4 regions of the Bradyrhizobium sp. AZCC 1610 genome follow, and region 2 is predicted to be linked to each of the others. Evidence: predicted binding sites of a transcription regulator. Region 2 holds the regulator's gene; each other region holds the start of a gene.
The links. Region 2 encodes LexA, which represses DNA repair genes until DNA is damaged. Its sites were predicted from a motif close to TGTTCNNNNTGTGTTCNG; they were not measured.

Region 1 (3,833 bases), 2.0 Mb from region 2:
CAGATATCCGGGCATTTCGCTCTGCATCGTCGAGAGCTACAGCGGCCATTTGATGGAATGGCTGCACCGGGGCGAGATGGATCTGGCGCTGATCTACGGGCCGTCGAGCGACCTGCATCTGACCGTGCAGAGTCTCGGCCGCGATCCCATCGTCGCGGTTGGGCCGCGCGGCAGCGGGCTTTCGCAGAGGAAGCAGGTCGATATCGGCTGGCTGCTGCGGCAGCGCCTCGTGCTGCCCAGTCATTCGCACGGGCTCCGGGCGCTGATCGAGCAGGCGGCGGCGAAGAAAAAACTAAAGCTCGACGTCAAGCTGGAAGCCGATTCCTTCCGGGTGCTGACAAGTCTGGTCGAAGAAGGCCTGGGATACACGCTGTTGCCGCCATCCTCGGTGCGCCACGAAGTAGCCAGCGGCCGGCTGGAAACGGCTGCGATATCAAAACCGTCGCCGATGCGCGAACTCATCCTTGCGTCTCCCATCGATCATCCCGGCTCGACTGCGATTGCGCTTGTGAGCGAGCTGCTTCGCAGCGAACTTGTCGCCTGCCGCGAAGAGGGCCTCTGGGACATCAAGCTCGCCTGAGCCGCTGCCGGGCCTTAAGGACTGGCTTAGAACAAAATGATCCGGGCCTGCATTCTCATCTGGCTACAGCAGTCATGCCGCAATTGTATAGGGCGGCGCAGGCTTGCTGGAACGATTGCTGTTAGGCCGTGAACCCGAATTTCAGACCTGTCCAATCAACAACACGGCCATGGAATTCGTTCTCCGGCTCAGTCACCCCGTCTGGCAGGAGCCAGCACAATCTCTATTCCCCTCGGCTCAATGCCGAGAGTGTCAAATCCGGGATGCCTGCCAGAGGCGACGTTGTCCTTGGTCATAAGCTCGACCTGGTTTGATGTAACAGGAGAAGCAGGCAAGAATTCAGCGGCAGCAGCGAGCATCTTCCACACGGTAATGGGCATTGGCGCGAGGACCCGCCGGATATCAAGGTAATTGCAGATCGTCTGAAGCAATTCCTTGTAAGTATAGGTGTTGGGGCCGGCTAACTCGTAAATCATTCCCGGCTCTGGGGCGTCGAAACAGCGCGCAATCGCCTCCCCAACGTCTTCCACATACGCGGGCTGAAGCGCAGTCTGACCGCGTCCGAACATCGGAAAGACGGGAAACATCCTTAGCATCTTCGTGAGCGGGATTAGAAATGCATCACCCGGCCCAAACATTACTCCAGGACGGATAATCGTCGCCTCGGCGAACGCAGCTCGTACTGCGGACTCGCCTTCGCCCCGGCTTCGAATGTAGGACGAGTGTGACTGCGCATCGGCGCCAATTCCGGAAACGTGGGCCAGGCGCTGCACACCTGATCCTCGTGAATGCTGTGCCACTCTCGCAGCAGCTTCGACGTGCACGGAACGAAACGTATCGCTACCGCGCTCGACATAGAGACTTACGGCGTTGACGACAGCGAAAGCGCCAGCCACCGCGCCAATCACCGATCTATCGTCGCCGACATCGGCCCTAACAACCTCCAGTCCCGATGATCTATTGCGAAAGACCTGAGCTCCCCGCTCTGGATGCCGTGACGCTGCCCTGACCTCGAAACCGTGGTCCAAAAGGTGTTGAACGACGCGCCGGCCCAAAAAGCCGGTACTGCCGAAGACAGTCACTTTTCGGCTAGTCATCCTGGTTCAACCCGACCGCAAACTCGACTGGATGATCCCGCACCGCCTCGGCCTCATGGCGGCCGCGAAAGGTTTCCTCGTTTACTTCACACGCGATCGCGAAGATCGGTCACACCTTCTTTTTGAGCGCAGTGGTCGCAGCAGTAATAGGTGCCATCCTTTTCCAGGCCGTGTCCGACGATGCGCGTTCCACAATGCTCGCACATCGGCGCCAAGGCATGAATTGCGCACTCGAAACTATCGAACGTGTGCGCTTTGCCGTTCATCACAACCTGAAAAGCCTTGTCATAGTCATTGCCGCAGGTTTCGCATGTCGCCATTTTCTCCTCCTTCACGCCGGACGCGCTTCGGCGTCGGTCATCGGCTCGTCCCCTGACACCCAATCGTCGGGTGACTTGCGAATGTTGGCAGCGCTTTCTTTGTTACTCATGGCTGTATCCTCGCGCTGAAAACGGCAGAGTTCGCTAATTGTTCCTGTGCGAGCTGGCGGCCTCGTTCATTTCGGACGGCTCTTTTCGGACCTCACGCGATGTCGGACTTGAGTCCGGGATGCGCTCAAAGCGGACGCCCGCCGACCATTCAGGATTTACGAGTTCACTTGCTGCTCACCCGGAATGCGAACCGGGAGCCACGCGGTTGACATTGGAGCTTTTACTTTTTTTCGACCATCTCGACGAGCTGGATGAGATTGCCGCATGTATCGTCAAAGACAGCCATTCTGACCGGGCCTGCATCCATCGGCTCTGCTGTGAATTCGACACCAAGCTGGCGCAGCCTCTCGAACTCCTTCTTGAGATTATCCACCTGGAAGGACGCGGCAGGAATCCCATCGTTCACGAGCGCGGATTTAAATGGCCCGGCGGCAGGGTGCTCACTCGGCTCAAGCAGGAGTTCGGTTCCTTCCGGTGCCTCGTTCGACACGACGGTCAACCAGCGATGATCGCCCATCGGAATATCGTGCTTGACGATGAAGCCCAGCTTGTCCGTGTAGAAATCCAGGGCCTTGGCCTGATCGTCCACCAAAACGCTCATGACATAGATTCTCATTTTGCACTCCTTTTTTTCAGATGATTGTTGAGCCAGGCAGCAGCTGCCTTCCGCAGAGGCGTATCGTCGAACGTATGCATTTTGGTGCGCCCGCTCCAATGGGTCTGGACAAGTCCAGCCCTCTCCAGCATGTCGAGATGCTGCGAGATCGTTTGCCGCGACAGGCTTCTGCCATCCTCTGCAAACGACGCAGCGCAGATCTCAAACAAGGACTGCCCGGGACGCTTCGCCAGGCGATCAAGGATGCGGCGGCGGATCGGATCGCCGAGCGCCTTGAAGACATTGTCCAGCTGGTCGTCGTCCATGCAAACCAAAATGCAGTAATTTTACTGCATGTCAAGCTGCGCGGAAGAACCTGTACGGCTACGCCGCGGCAGGCGGTCCGAACCAGATGGTTAGCGCGTCGGCGAGTCCCGGCTGGGTTGAGTCTCCCACCCAAGCCACATATCCGTCGGGCCGAATTAATACGGCGTGGGGAGCAGTGACCGCGCCAAGTGCCGGAAGCTCCCACACGCCGTCGTATTTTGCGTCGATCAGCTGGACCCGATCCGCCCACGGCGTGATGTCGAAGCCGCCGGGCTCACCAAAGTTGAGCAGTACCGGCCGGGCATCGTGCAGCAAGGTGAAGACCCGCAGCGGGCCGTTGGCGGTGATCAGGTCGAGATCGGGCATGCGGCGTCCGAGCAGCTTGTGGCCCTCCCCGAGGTCGTAATGAATGCCCAGACCGGACATCTCAGCGGCTAGTCGTCTGCGCGGCTCGTCCATGCCGAGGAGCTCGGACATGGTGTCGCCCAGGGCCTTGGTGCGGTCGTCCGTGCGACGAAGCGCGACCTGCGCCATCGTGTTGCGCAATACGCGGGCAGCTACGGGAAAGCGCTCGGCGTGATAAGTATTCAGAAGGCTTTCCGGTGATGTCCGCTTGACCACCTGGGCCAGCTTCCATCCCAGATTCACCGCATCCTGCACACCAGTGTTGAGGCCCTGTCCACCTACCGGCGGATGCACGTGTGCCGCGTCGCCGGCCAGCAGGACCCGCCTGTCGCGGTAGGCCGCGGCCTGCCTGGTCATGTCGGTGAACCGGGAGATCCAGGTGGGACTGTGGATCCCGT
Region 2 (3,833 bases):
AGATCGGCTTGCCGCGCCTGTTCGCGACGCCTGACCATACCGCAACCGCCCGCGTGGCGCTGTGGGGCGGCCGTGAGATCGCGATGCTGCTGCTGGCCTCGCTGGTGGCGGGGCTCGCGACCATGCCTTACGCGGCCTTTCACTTTCACCGGGTCACGCCTTACGGCGTGCTGGCCAATCTCGCGGCGATGCCGGTCGTCTCCGCGGTCGTGATGCCGGCGGGCTTGCTCGGCCTCGTCGCGATGCCGTTCGGCTTCGATCGCCTGTTCTGGGCGATCATGGGCATCGGCATCGACTGGATGATTGCGGTGACGCAATGGGTCGCGGCGCTGCCCGGCGCGGTCGGGCGGGTGCCGGCGTTCGGCATCGGCCCGCTGATTGCGGCCAGTCTCGGCATCATCCTGCTCGGCCTGTTGCGCACGCCGCTGCGCTGGTCGGGCGCGGTGCTGGTGCTATCAGCGGCACTATGGGCGGCGAGGGCGCCGCTGCCGGACATCCTGATCTCCGCCGATGGTCGCAATGTCGCCGTCCGCGGCCAGGATGGAAGGCTGCATCTGATGCATGCGGCGAAGGGCTCCCGGGATGCCTTCCTCCTGAAGGAGTGGCTGGCGGCGGACGCGGACGCGCGTACGGCCGCTGACGCATCGCTCACCGCAGGCGTCTCATGCGACGACCTTGGCTGCGTAACGCAATCCGCCGGCGGCCTTATCGCGCAGGCGCTCAAGCCCGAGGCGCTTTCGGACGATTGCGAGCGCGCGGCGCTCATCGTGACGCTGCGGCAGGCGCCCGCTTCATGCGCGGCTTCCGTCATCGATGCCGACCGGTTGCGGCGGCAGGGCGCAATGGCGTTGCGGCGAGGCCGTGAGGGATTTGTCGTCGAGGCAGCCAAGCCCAGGGGGATCGACCGCCCGTGGTCGCCGGCCGCAGCCGACGAGCGCGAGGCCGACGCCACCGTGCTTGCGCCGCGTGTCGTGCCGCCGCGCGCCGTCGATGCGACGCCGGCCGAGGCCGACCTTCAGGCGGAGGAATAGAGGAACATCAGTGCTCGTCGACCGTCGGGCTGGCGGGTATTTCGAAGGCGCCCAGATGAAACTCCTCAGGCGCGTCGGGCTCCGATGGCAAATTGACCAGCGTGAACGACGCCTCGGGGAATTGCCGCCAGATCGCGAGATCCTCGGCCGTGATGGTGAGCCAGCCGTACCTGAACATGTATCGTCCGGGCTCGGTGACGCGTCCGGCCTTTTGCCATGTAACCTTGTTGACCACCGACTGCCCCTCGGCGCCGAGTTCTGAAAAAATTACATTACCACGATCCGCCGGCCTAAACCGGCGGATCGCGTTCGCGTTTGCGTTTATCCGGTCACGATGGATTCGGCCGGCGGCGCTTCCGTCACCTTCGGTGCACGTTCGCCCTCGGTCACCGGCAATTGCAGCACAGTCGCGCGCTGGCCTTCGCAGAGCTGCGTCACCAGCACATGGCTTCCGTCAGGAAATTCGATCGCGTCATGGTGACGGTCGGATACTTCGGGTTCGATCTGGTTAAACTTGCCGACCCGCCAGTCGGTGGTTCGCGTCCAGATCCACCGGTTATCGTATTTGACGTCCTCGGCGAACGCCAGCTCGGTGCCGGGAAGCATGCAGACCGCCACTGCTGGCTCGCGTTCCGACGCAAAGCCGCGGGTCGATGTACCGCGGAAGGTCGTGGTGATCAGCGTCTCGCCGACCTGGGCAGGCCGCGTTGCCACAGCATGCAGGCTATAGTCACACATCGGATGGCTCCCTCGTTTGAGATAGCTGACCCGTGTCTCGAAGGAGGCACAAGCCTCTATCAGAGTGGACATGGCGCAGAGCCTTTTCTTGTTTCTGGGCAATTCTGCGACTGGCGCGCTGCGCCTAAATCACAAACGCGCTAACGCGGCTTGGTTCCGGCCGCGCCACAAAAAACCCCGGCCGAAGGCCGGGGCGGGGTGTCGTCGCCGTCGTGTCTGCAATCCGACAGTTCAATACTTCCGGTACAGGCCGATCAGCTTGCCCTGAATCCGGACCCGGTTCGGCGGCAGGATGCGGACTTCGTAGGAGGCATTGGCCGGCTCCAGCGCAATCGAGGCGCCGCGGCGGCGGAAGCGCTTCAGCGTGGCTTCCTCCTCGTCGATCAGCGCCACCACGATATCGCCGGTGTCGGCGGTCTCGTTACGCTGGATCAGCGCCATGTCGCCGTCGAGAATCCCGGCGTCGACCATGGAATCGCCGCGGACTTCGAGCGCGTAATGCTCGCCGGAGCCGAGCATGTCAGGCGGCACGCTGATGGTGTGGCTGCGGGTCTGCAGCGCCTCGATCGGCGTACCGGCGGCGATCCGGCCCATCACGGGGACGGCGACCGGGCGGTTGCCGTCATCCTCGGAAGCCGGCACGCTCACCGAGCGCTTGCCGAGCGTGCCTTCGATGACGCTCGGCGTGAAGCCGCGGCGGCCGTTGCCGGCGGCAGCAAGCTCCGGCAGCTTGATGACTTCGATGGCGCGGGCGCGGTTGGGCAGCCGGCGGATGAAGCCGCGCTCCTCCAGCGCCGTAATGAGGCGGTGGATTCCGGATTTCGAGCGCAGGTCGAGCGCGTCCTTCATCTCGTCAAAGGAGGGCGGTACGCCGGCCTCTTTCAGCCGTTCATTGATGAAACGCAGAAGTTCATACTGTTTGCGCGTAAGCATCGCGAGCAATCCCCCGGTTGGCACAGTCTTTCGGTCCCGAAGCGTCAGGGTCCATCGCGGGAGTCCCTAAAACTCCCAACCCTGGACACTAGCAGTCGAAACAAATCATGAACGGACACTATATGTTCGATATGTGTTCCGCAACCACTTAATTTCAGGTGAACGCATTGCGGCTTCGGCCCAAAACGCCCTTAAAGGCGCCGTTCAGGGCATCATTCGGGCAGCCGGAGCAGTTCGCAGCGCGAACCCTTTGCGGCAGCCGGCGCGAACGGCGGACGTATCACAAGTGCCCGCGCCGCAGCGAGATTCCCGAGCAGCGATGAATCCTGGTGGCTCACCGGCACCGCCATCAGCGTGCCGTCCGCGCGCGCTTCGAGCCGTGCCCGAAGATAGTCTTCGCGCTGGTCGTTGGCGGCGAGATCGCGGCCCAGCAAGGCGCTTTCGCGCGGATGATGGATGGTGTCGCAGCCCGATAGCGCACGAATCAACGGCACCAGAAACAGGAAGCCGCAGACATAGGAGGAGACCGGATTGCCGGGCAGGCCGATCACCCGCATCGTGCCCAGCCTGCCGTGCATCATCGGCTTGCCCGGCCGCATCGCTATGCGCCAGAACGCCATGGCCGTCCCCTCGGCCTCCAGCGACCGCTTGACGAGGTCATGGTCGCCGACCGAGGCGCCGCCCAGGGTGATCAGGATATCCGCGCTTGCCTCGCGCGCACGGCGGATACCTTGCGCGGTGGCATCGACCGTGTCGGCGGCGATTCCGAGATCGACGACCTCGGCGCCCTCGGCCCGCGCCAGCGCCCGGATGCCGTAGCCGTTGGAATAGACGATCTGGCCGGGGCCGGGGGTAGCGCCCGGCATCACCAGCTCGTCGCCGGTGGCGAGGACTGCGACCTTTGGGCGGCGGTGCACCGCAAGCTCCGGATAGTTCATGCCGGCGGCGAGCGACAAATCGCGGTCGGTCAGGCGGCGCCCGCGCGTGAGCAGCACATCGCCCTCGCGGAAATCGACGCCGGCGGCGCGGATATGCCGCCCGGGAACGGCGGCTTCGGTGATGGCGAGGGAATCGCCGTCGATGGCCGTGTCTTCCTGGATGATGACGGCGTCGGCCCCCTCAGGGATCACG
Region 3 (3,833 bases), 3.3 Mb from region 2:
ACCGCGCGCTCGCCGCACTGGCGATAGCCGAGCAAACGATAGGCATCGCGCGGCAGCGCCTTGTCGACCGGGAACGAGGTGCGGCCCGAGCTCGCCAGATGCTGCGCCCCTGATAGCGCGGACATGTCGACATTGTCCTGCTTCTCGGCCCACAACAGCGAAGCTAGCGCGCGCGCAGCAGGCTTGAGCAGCCCCGGGAAATAGATGTGGTAGGCGCCGAAGCGCACGCCGTATTTGCGTAAGGTGGCGCGCGAGGCCTGGTCGAGATCCTTCATCTCGGCGGAAATTTTTGCGCGCTCCAGCACGCCGAGCGCCTCGACCAATTGGAACGCGATGCCGCGTCCGATGCCGGTGATGTCCTCGGCTTTCGACAGCCCGAACAGCGGACCGAGCAGCTTCTCGATATGCGTCTTCAGCCACAGATCGAGCCGCGCCTGCACGGCCTCGCGCGGCGCGCCGGAGAGGCGATCGTCGGCAATGATGCGCAATCGCGGATGCAGCGCGTCGTCGGCGGCAACGAGCTTTGCAACGGCATCGCCGGTCCAGCGGATGGTGCCGTCTGACGCCAGCACGAACTGGTCGTCGGGTGCTGCGGCAAGCTTGGTGGCGCGCGCGTCGATCTCGCTGGCAAGCACCTGCTGGGCAGCCGCCTGCAGCGCCTTGGCGTCCGAGCCGGCTTCCGCCGCATCGGGTGCAAAGGTAAATCCATCGAGCCGGCCGATCGCGTGGCCTTCCACAATCACTTCGCCGGTCTTGCCAATTTCCGTATTCAAAACTGAGTTCTCCCGCAGGCGGCGCATCAATACACTGGTACGGCGGTCAACGAAACGCTCCGTAAGCCGTTCATGCAGCGCATCGGATAATTTATTTTCGACCTCCCGGGTGATCCCCTGCCAATGGTCGGGGTCGGACAGCCAGTCCGGGCGGTTGGCGACGAAGGTCCAGGTGCGGATTTGCGCAATCCGGCCCGACAGCGTGTCGATATCGCCGGTCACGCGGTCGGCCTGGTCGACCTGGGCTCCGAACCAGGCGTCCGGTATACGGCCCTTTTTCATCAGGAATGCATAAAGCGTGGTCACCAGCTCGGCGTGGGCGGCCGGCGCGATCTTGCGGTAATCCGGGATCTGGCAGGCGTCCCACAGCCGTTCCACGGCGACCGCGCCGTGGGCCATGTCCCTCACCTCGCCGTCGCGTGCCGCATGATCGAGCACGCGCAAATCTTCGGCAATCGGCGCGCGGGTCAAAACCTCGTGCCCCGGCGACAGTGCGAGGGAGACCTGCAGCGCGCCGAGCGAGGCAAAATCCAGTTTCGAATTACGCCACTGCAGCATTTTGACGCTGTCGAAGGTGTGGTTCTGCAGCGCGTTCACCAGTTCCGGCTCGAACGGCCCGCAGCGCCCCGTGGTGCCGAACGTGCCGTTGCGCGTGGCGCGCCCCGCACGGCCCGCGATCTGCGCGAACTCGGACGGATTGAGCCGGCGGAACTGATAGCCGTCATACTTGCGGTCGGAGGCAAACGCGACGTGATCGACGTCGAGGTTCAGCCCCATGCCGACGGCGTCGGTGGCGACGAGATAATCGACGTCGCCGTTCTGGAACATTGCCACCTGTGCATTGCGTGTGCGCGGCGACAGCGAGCCCAATACGACAGCGGCGCCGCCATGCTGCCTGCGGATCAGCTCCGCGATGGCATAGACTTCATCGGCCGAGAACGCGACGATCGCAGTACGCCTGGGCTGGCGCGTGATCTTGCGGTCGCCGGCGAACTCGAGCTGCGACAGCCGCGGCCGTGTGATGATGGAGGCGCCCGGCAGCAGCCGCTCGATGATCGGCCGCATGGTGGCAGCCCCCAGCAGCAGCGTCTCGTCGCGGCCGCGGCGGTGCAGGATGCGGTCGGTGAAGACATGGCCGCGCTCGAGATCGGCCGCGATCTGGATTTCATCGACGGCGAGAAACGACACGTCGAGATCCCGCGGCATCGCCTCGACGGTGGACACCCAGTAGCGCGGGTTCTTCGGCTTGATCTTCTCCTCGCCGGTGATCAGCGCGACCGCCTCGCTCCCCGCCCGATCCGCGATCTTGTTGTAGACCTCGCGCGCCAACAGCCGCAGCGGCAGGCCGATCACGCCGGACGAATGCCCCAGCATCCGCTCGATCGCCAGATGCGTCTTGCCGGTGTTGGTCGGCCCGAGCACAGCGGTAACGCCGGCGCCGGGCGCGCGGTCGTGTGCGAAGCTGGAAGGTGAGAAAGCCATTATGTGCAGGTGTTTCTTTTAGGTGCTCAGCCGTCATTGCGAGGAGCGAAGCGACGAAGCAATCCATTGTTCCTATGCCGCGCTATGGATTGCTTCCGCCTTCGCTGAAGGTGCTACGGCGGACAAGTCGCTTCGCTCGCAATGACGGAAGCCCTTCGGTCGTCCGGCGTCAAATTCCGCCGATTCTGTTTCATTCTGCGACGGCGATGCGGTCGCGGCTTAAGGTCTGGAACGAGTCTGGAACGAAACGCGCCCGAATCGCTGACTCCTCCCGAGACCCCCTTCGTTCACCGCAACATCTCGCGTTGATGCGATCGAGGCGGCACTAGATCAAGTTTACACGGGCTCCACAAGCGGCGGTGTTCGGGTCAAATCCTTAAGGCGCGGAGTCGAATCAGAACCGGGCAAGAGTCAAGCGATGAGTCGGGGCGGTCTCTCCTCGAATGCCGCCCTGCTCCCTCGCCCCGCCCTTGCGGGGAGAGGGGTGGGGTGAGGGGCTCTCTCCACGAGTCGTATGCGCGGAGAGAGCCCCTCACCCGGCGCTGCGCGCCGACCTCTCCCCGCTGAAGAGCGGGGCGAGGTGACTCTCTAGGCTCAATTCGTCTTCGCCACCCTTGGCGGCATCGCGGTCGTCACAAACGACGTCGCCTCCAGCATCGCCGGCCCGAACGGCGTCGGGATGGTCATGCGGAATGGAACCAGGACGCGGGTTCCCGCGATCGGCACGAACGCGATCTCGATCCGGCGTTCGGTGGCGAGATATTTGATCACGGGGCGATCGGGGATGTAGCCCGCAACCGGCGTGAAGTAGATGGCGCAGACCAGCGCCGGCCCGTGATAGCCGCGCTCGGCCTTCACCGTTTCCATGCGCTTGTAGTCGAGCTTGAGATCGTAGCGCAGCCGTCCGTCGAAGATCCCCGCACCGGTGCGGCAGGAATCCGGCGACAGCACCTCGCCGTTGCCTGATACTCGCAGCATCGAGCCGGTCATGGGATCGAGCACGTTTTTGCGGTGCGCGTCGGTGACGACGACGCGGTCCGGATCGACCGGCGGCGTCGGATCGATCGAAAAATCCTTCACATTGCCGTTCGCCAGCGACAGCCGGATGGTTTCGGACTTCTTCTGCGTGGTGGTGGTGGCGGTATAGGCATTCGCGACCAGCGCGCCGCCCACGACGCGGCCCTGGCTGGCGCCCGAGCCCGTTCCGCCGGAAAACGCCTTCAACAGGCCAGCGGTGCCGCCCTGGGCGGAGGCCGAAAACGTGTCGTCGCCGATTTCGATGGTCCAGGCCCCCTTGCCAACCGGGATGCCCGCCAGCGTCGCCTCATACTGCGCATCGAGCCGGCCCTGCGCGGACGCCGCCTGCGGCGCCAGCCATGCCAAGGCGCACAGGCTGAAAACGAGCCCCAGCCTTGAGGAAACAGCGGGGGATGAGACGGCGCAGTTGCTGGTCAAATCTCTGGAGTCCCGGGATCGGCGCGAACTGGTGCTCATTTAGGCAGAAATATCCGGCAAACAACGCGCATTTCGCGAAAAGCACTGCAAAGCGGACCTCGACGACGGCCCGCGTATGGCCGG
Region 4 (3,833 bases), 1.7 Mb from region 2:
GCGCACCGCGCCGTCGGTGCGGAAAAAACTTGCTTCCAGCCGCCGAGCGCCCTTGCCCTGCTTGTCCATCGCCGTGACCAGCATGGCAGCGAGCGCGGACAGGTTCATCGCGATCACGGTGTCGGTGGCGACCGGTTCGGGAAAGCGTTTCTCGACGATGTAATCCGGCAGCGGTTTTCGGGGGCTGATCGGCGCATCGCCCTGCCCCAGCGCCTGCGCCAGCAAGGCCGTGAAATGAGCGCCGAACCGCGCCGTGATTTCGTGACGCCCGCGCGAAGCGACGTCGCCGATGGTCTTTAACCCCGCGCGGCGCAGGCCGCTGGTGATGGCGTCACCGGCGCCGAGCGCGGATACCGGCAGCGGGCTGACGGCCTCCGCCTCCTCGCCATCGGCAATGATTTGTCCCGAACTATGGCGCGTCAGCGTGCGGGCGCAGATCGAGGTACTCGCGATCGCAGCGCTAACGGCAAAGCCGCGCCGGCTCAGCGCGCCGCTCATGATCTGCAGCAGCGCGCGCTCGCCGCCGAACAGATGGGCGCAGCCGGTGATGTCGAGATAGAGCCCGTGCGGCGGATCGAGCGCCACCAGCGGTGTGAAGCGGTCGCACCAGTCGGCGATGTCTTCGAGCGTCTTGCGGTCGGCGACCTCGTCCGCATCGAATACCGTCAGCTCCGGGCAGATGGCGCGGGCATTGGCGAGCGGCAGGCCGATCGAGAGGCCGGCGCGGACGGCCAACTCATCAAGCGCATAAATCAGAATGGCGTTATGCTGCTTGGCGACGACGACGCTGGGGGGTTTATCCAGCTCTTCGTTGTCGCTCCCCACCTTGCGCTTGATGCGGTCGATGGGCAGGCGTGGCAGCCACAGGCTGAGGATACGCCGCCGGTTCGCTGAATAGGCACTCATCACATTTCCATTCCATGATCCACCGGCCGACCGGGCCATGACGGTTACGAACGAGTTGCGCGTCGAACACCGGCGCGCCCCACGCGCTCCACGGTGCTGACGGCGGCGAATGCGCCGCGCGCACGATCCATCGGGTCTCCGCCGTCGAGGGCCGCGGCTCCGCCGCCATCCGTAGCAGCAATGCGGTGACGCCGGAGGCTGCCGCGGCTAATGTAAGCTTGCGGCTGGCGACGAGATCGAGCTGACGCGCCTGCCCCCAGACTTCCAATACGACGGCGCCTAGCGCATCGCAGGCCAGCGCGTCGGCGGCGGTCCGCAACGCGGCGTCGGTATCCGGGGCGCGCACGGTCACGAGTAACCGCGGATCGAGCCCCAGCTCGCAAAGCCCGCTCATCGACAGCGCGCCGGATTCAATTTCCGAAAAATCCTGCCGCACCCAGACCAGCGGCCGGCGCGGCGATACCCTTCCCGCGAGGCCTGCGATGAATCCCGTGGCCGCCGCGCCCTGATGACCCTCGGCGAACACTTCATGCACCACTGCTGCCGCAAGACCGCCGCACAGCACAGCATCCGCTGCCGCATGGCCAAGCGCGACCTTGTTGAGGTCATGCGCATCGCCATGCGTCTCGATCCGCTCGATGCGCCCTCGCAAATTCGCAAGCGTGCTTGTGCGTGCGGTGCTCATGCGCCGCTCCTTAAGGAAATTTTGCCTTTACCGCTTTTTCCTAGTGAACCCGCGGCCGGCTCATTTGTTCATGATATGTTCTAATATAAAGCTAACCCGCCCGGCAGAGTCAATCGCGATCGACGCTTTGACGATTCATGAACGGAATCAAAGGGATTCAACGATGGCCGTGCAACGTAAGCTGGAAATCACGGCGGATGCCAACCTCGTACGATCGTCATTGCGAGCGAATGACGGGGAGCAGAGAAAATGCACCACATCACCCTCGACAGCGAAACCGATTTCGATGGCTGGCGCAAAGCTGCCCGCGCGCTGGCGCTGAACAATGTAAAACCCTCCGACGTGACCTGGCGCGTCGCGGAAGATGCGCCTGAACTGTTCGCGCCGGCGGCGCCGCCGCCGGAGGGCACCTTCAGCGTACCGGCCAGATTCGTCGAGTTGGCGCAGACCGCGATCCTGCACCGCAACCCCGAGCGGTTTGCCCTGCTCTATCGCCTGCTGTGGCGGCTGCGCGGCAACCATGACCTGCTCGACATCACGACCGATCCCGATGTGGCAGAGCTCGCCGCGATGGCGAGGGCCGTGCGCCGCGACGAGCACAAGATGCATGCCGTTGTCCGCTTCCGCGAAATCGGCCGCGAACAGAAGTCGCACTTCGTCGCCTGGTTCGAGCCGGAGCACCACATTGTCGAGCTCGCCGCGCCGTTCTTCGCGCGCCGTTTCGCCGACATGCCCTGGTCGATCCTGACGCCGGATGTCTGCGCGCATTGGGACGGCCATGTCGTCTCGATCACGCCAGGGGTCGCCAAGAGCGAGGCCCCGACGGCGGGCCGGCTGGAGGAAACCTGGCGTCGTTACTGCGCCAGCATCTTCAATCCGGCGCGGCTGAAGATGGAGATGCCGAGCCGAAGGAACTTGCCGCAGGCTTCGTCGGTTAAACCCTGGATCGACGGCCCCATGACCGCGAACGCCGAGACTGAACCGCGCACGCCGCAGGAACCTTTAATGGCCCGCAAACACGCCGACGCTATCGAAACCCTGCGCGAGGAAGCCGCCGATTGCCGCGCCTGCCCTCTCTACAAGAATGCCACCCAGACCGTGTTCGGCGAAGGCCGGCAAACGGCGCGGATCATGCTGGTCGGCGAGCAGCCCGGCGACAAGGAAGATCTTGCCGGCAAGCCGTTCGTCGGGCCTGCGGGACAGATGCTCGACCGCGCCCTGGAAGAGGCCGGGATCGACCGCCGCACAGTCTACGTCACCAATGCGGTCAAGCATTTCAAGTTCGTGCCGCGCGGCAAAATCCGCCTGCACCAGAAGCCGAATACGCCGGAGATCAAGGCGTGCCGGCAATGGTACGAACGGGAACTGGCTGCAATCCAACCCGAGCTGGTGGTGGCGATGGGCGCCACCGCGGCGCAAAGCGTGTTTGGGAAAATCACGCCGATCAACAAGAACCGGGGCCACCCGATCGATCTCGACGACGGCACCCGGGCGCTGGTGACAGTGCACCCGTCCTATCTGTTGCGACTGCCCGATGCCGATGCCAAGGCACGGGAATACCGGCGCTTCGTCGAGGACCTGATGATAGCGGCCGACCTGCTGCGAAGATCGGCGCACGCGGCCTGAATTGCCGGCAATCCGGCAGCCGCAATTTCTGGTGAAATATAACGGGAAAAATTGACAATCGCCCCCGCAACCATTAATTGATAGAAGACACAATCGCATTCTCAAGGGAATGTGGGACGTCTGGTCACGCCACGACGCTCCCATGCGGTCGACGCGCTGCGCGGTCCACGTCAGCCCCGGCGCCGTGCAGCGCGCGACCTTCTTCCTTGCGGGCGCCCACCTGCAGCGCATCGTCATCACCGTCGGCGAGAAGATCGGCAAGACGCATCTGACCTACGCGCAAGGCGCGTCCGCCGAACTGGTTGCCGCCTCCACGATCGGCGTCGCCGACGTGTTCGGCCTGCCGGTCTCCACCACCCACGTGCTCTCGTCCGGCGTCGCCGGCACGATGGCGGCCAACGGTTCGGGCCTGCAGATGGCGACCATTCGCAACCTCTTGATGGCATGGGTGCTGACGCTGCCGGCCGCAATCTGCCTGTCGGCCAGCCTCTACGTGCTGTTCTCGAATCTGCTCTGAGATTATCGGCGGGGCGGTCGGGTCGCTGCCATGTGCAGCCTCGACGGGTAGCAGGAGGCCGGAGCTAAACTCCGGCCATTCCGTTATCTGTAAGGTAGT

Region 1: the regulator LexA is predicted to act here: its motif matches at 2,136-2,153, upstream of V1279_RS27375 (DUF3072 domain-containing protein).
Region 3: the regulator LexA is predicted to act here: its motif matches at 2,483-2,500, upstream of V1279_RS33490 (helicase-related protein).
Region 4: the regulator LexA is predicted to act here: its motif matches at 1,657-1,674, upstream of V1279_RS08855 (ImuA family protein).

What each region holds. Positions count from the first base shown of each region.
Region 1 is NZ_JAZHRR010000001.1:5,555,577-5,559,409, reverse strand. Features, by position in the region: gene V1279_RS27390 (LysR family transcriptional regulator) at 1-580, shown strand, start outside; gene V1279_RS27385 (complex I NDUFA9 subunit family protein) at 769-1,677, opposite strand; gene V1279_RS27380 (hypothetical protein) at 1,764-1,997, opposite strand; gene V1279_RS27375 (DUF3072 domain-containing protein) at 2,009-2,107, opposite strand; gene V1279_RS27370 (VOC family protein) at 2,329-2,724, opposite strand; gene V1279_RS27365 (ArsR/SmtB family transcription factor) at 2,721-3,029, opposite strand; gene V1279_RS27360 (FAD-dependent monooxygenase) at 3,088-3,833, opposite strand, start outside.
Region 2 is NZ_JAZHRR010000001.1:3,537,775-3,541,607, reverse strand. Features, by position in the region: gene V1279_RS17555 (ComEC/Rec2 family competence protein) at 1-1,031, shown strand, start outside; gene V1279_RS17550 (hypothetical protein) at 1,039-1,266, opposite strand; gene V1279_RS17545 (hypothetical protein) at 1,353-1,769, opposite strand; gene lexA (transcriptional repressor LexA) at 2,001-2,702, opposite strand; gene V1279_RS17535 (molybdopterin molybdotransferase MoeA) at 2,915-3,833, opposite strand, start outside.
Region 3 is NZ_JAZHRR010000001.1:6,830,400-6,834,232, forward strand. Features, by position in the region: gene V1279_RS33490 (helicase-related protein) at 1-2,255, opposite strand, end outside; gene V1279_RS33495 (DUF3108 domain-containing protein) at 2,850-3,665, opposite strand.
Region 4 is NZ_JAZHRR010000001.1:1,845,086-1,848,918, reverse strand. Features, by position in the region: gene V1279_RS08860 (Y-family DNA polymerase) at 1-906, opposite strand, end outside; gene V1279_RS08855 (ImuA family protein) at 797-1,591, opposite strand; gene V1279_RS08850 (UdgX family uracil-DNA binding protein) at 1,841-3,217, shown strand; partial or broken gene V1279_RS08845 (inorganic phosphate transporter) at 3,441-3,734, shown strand.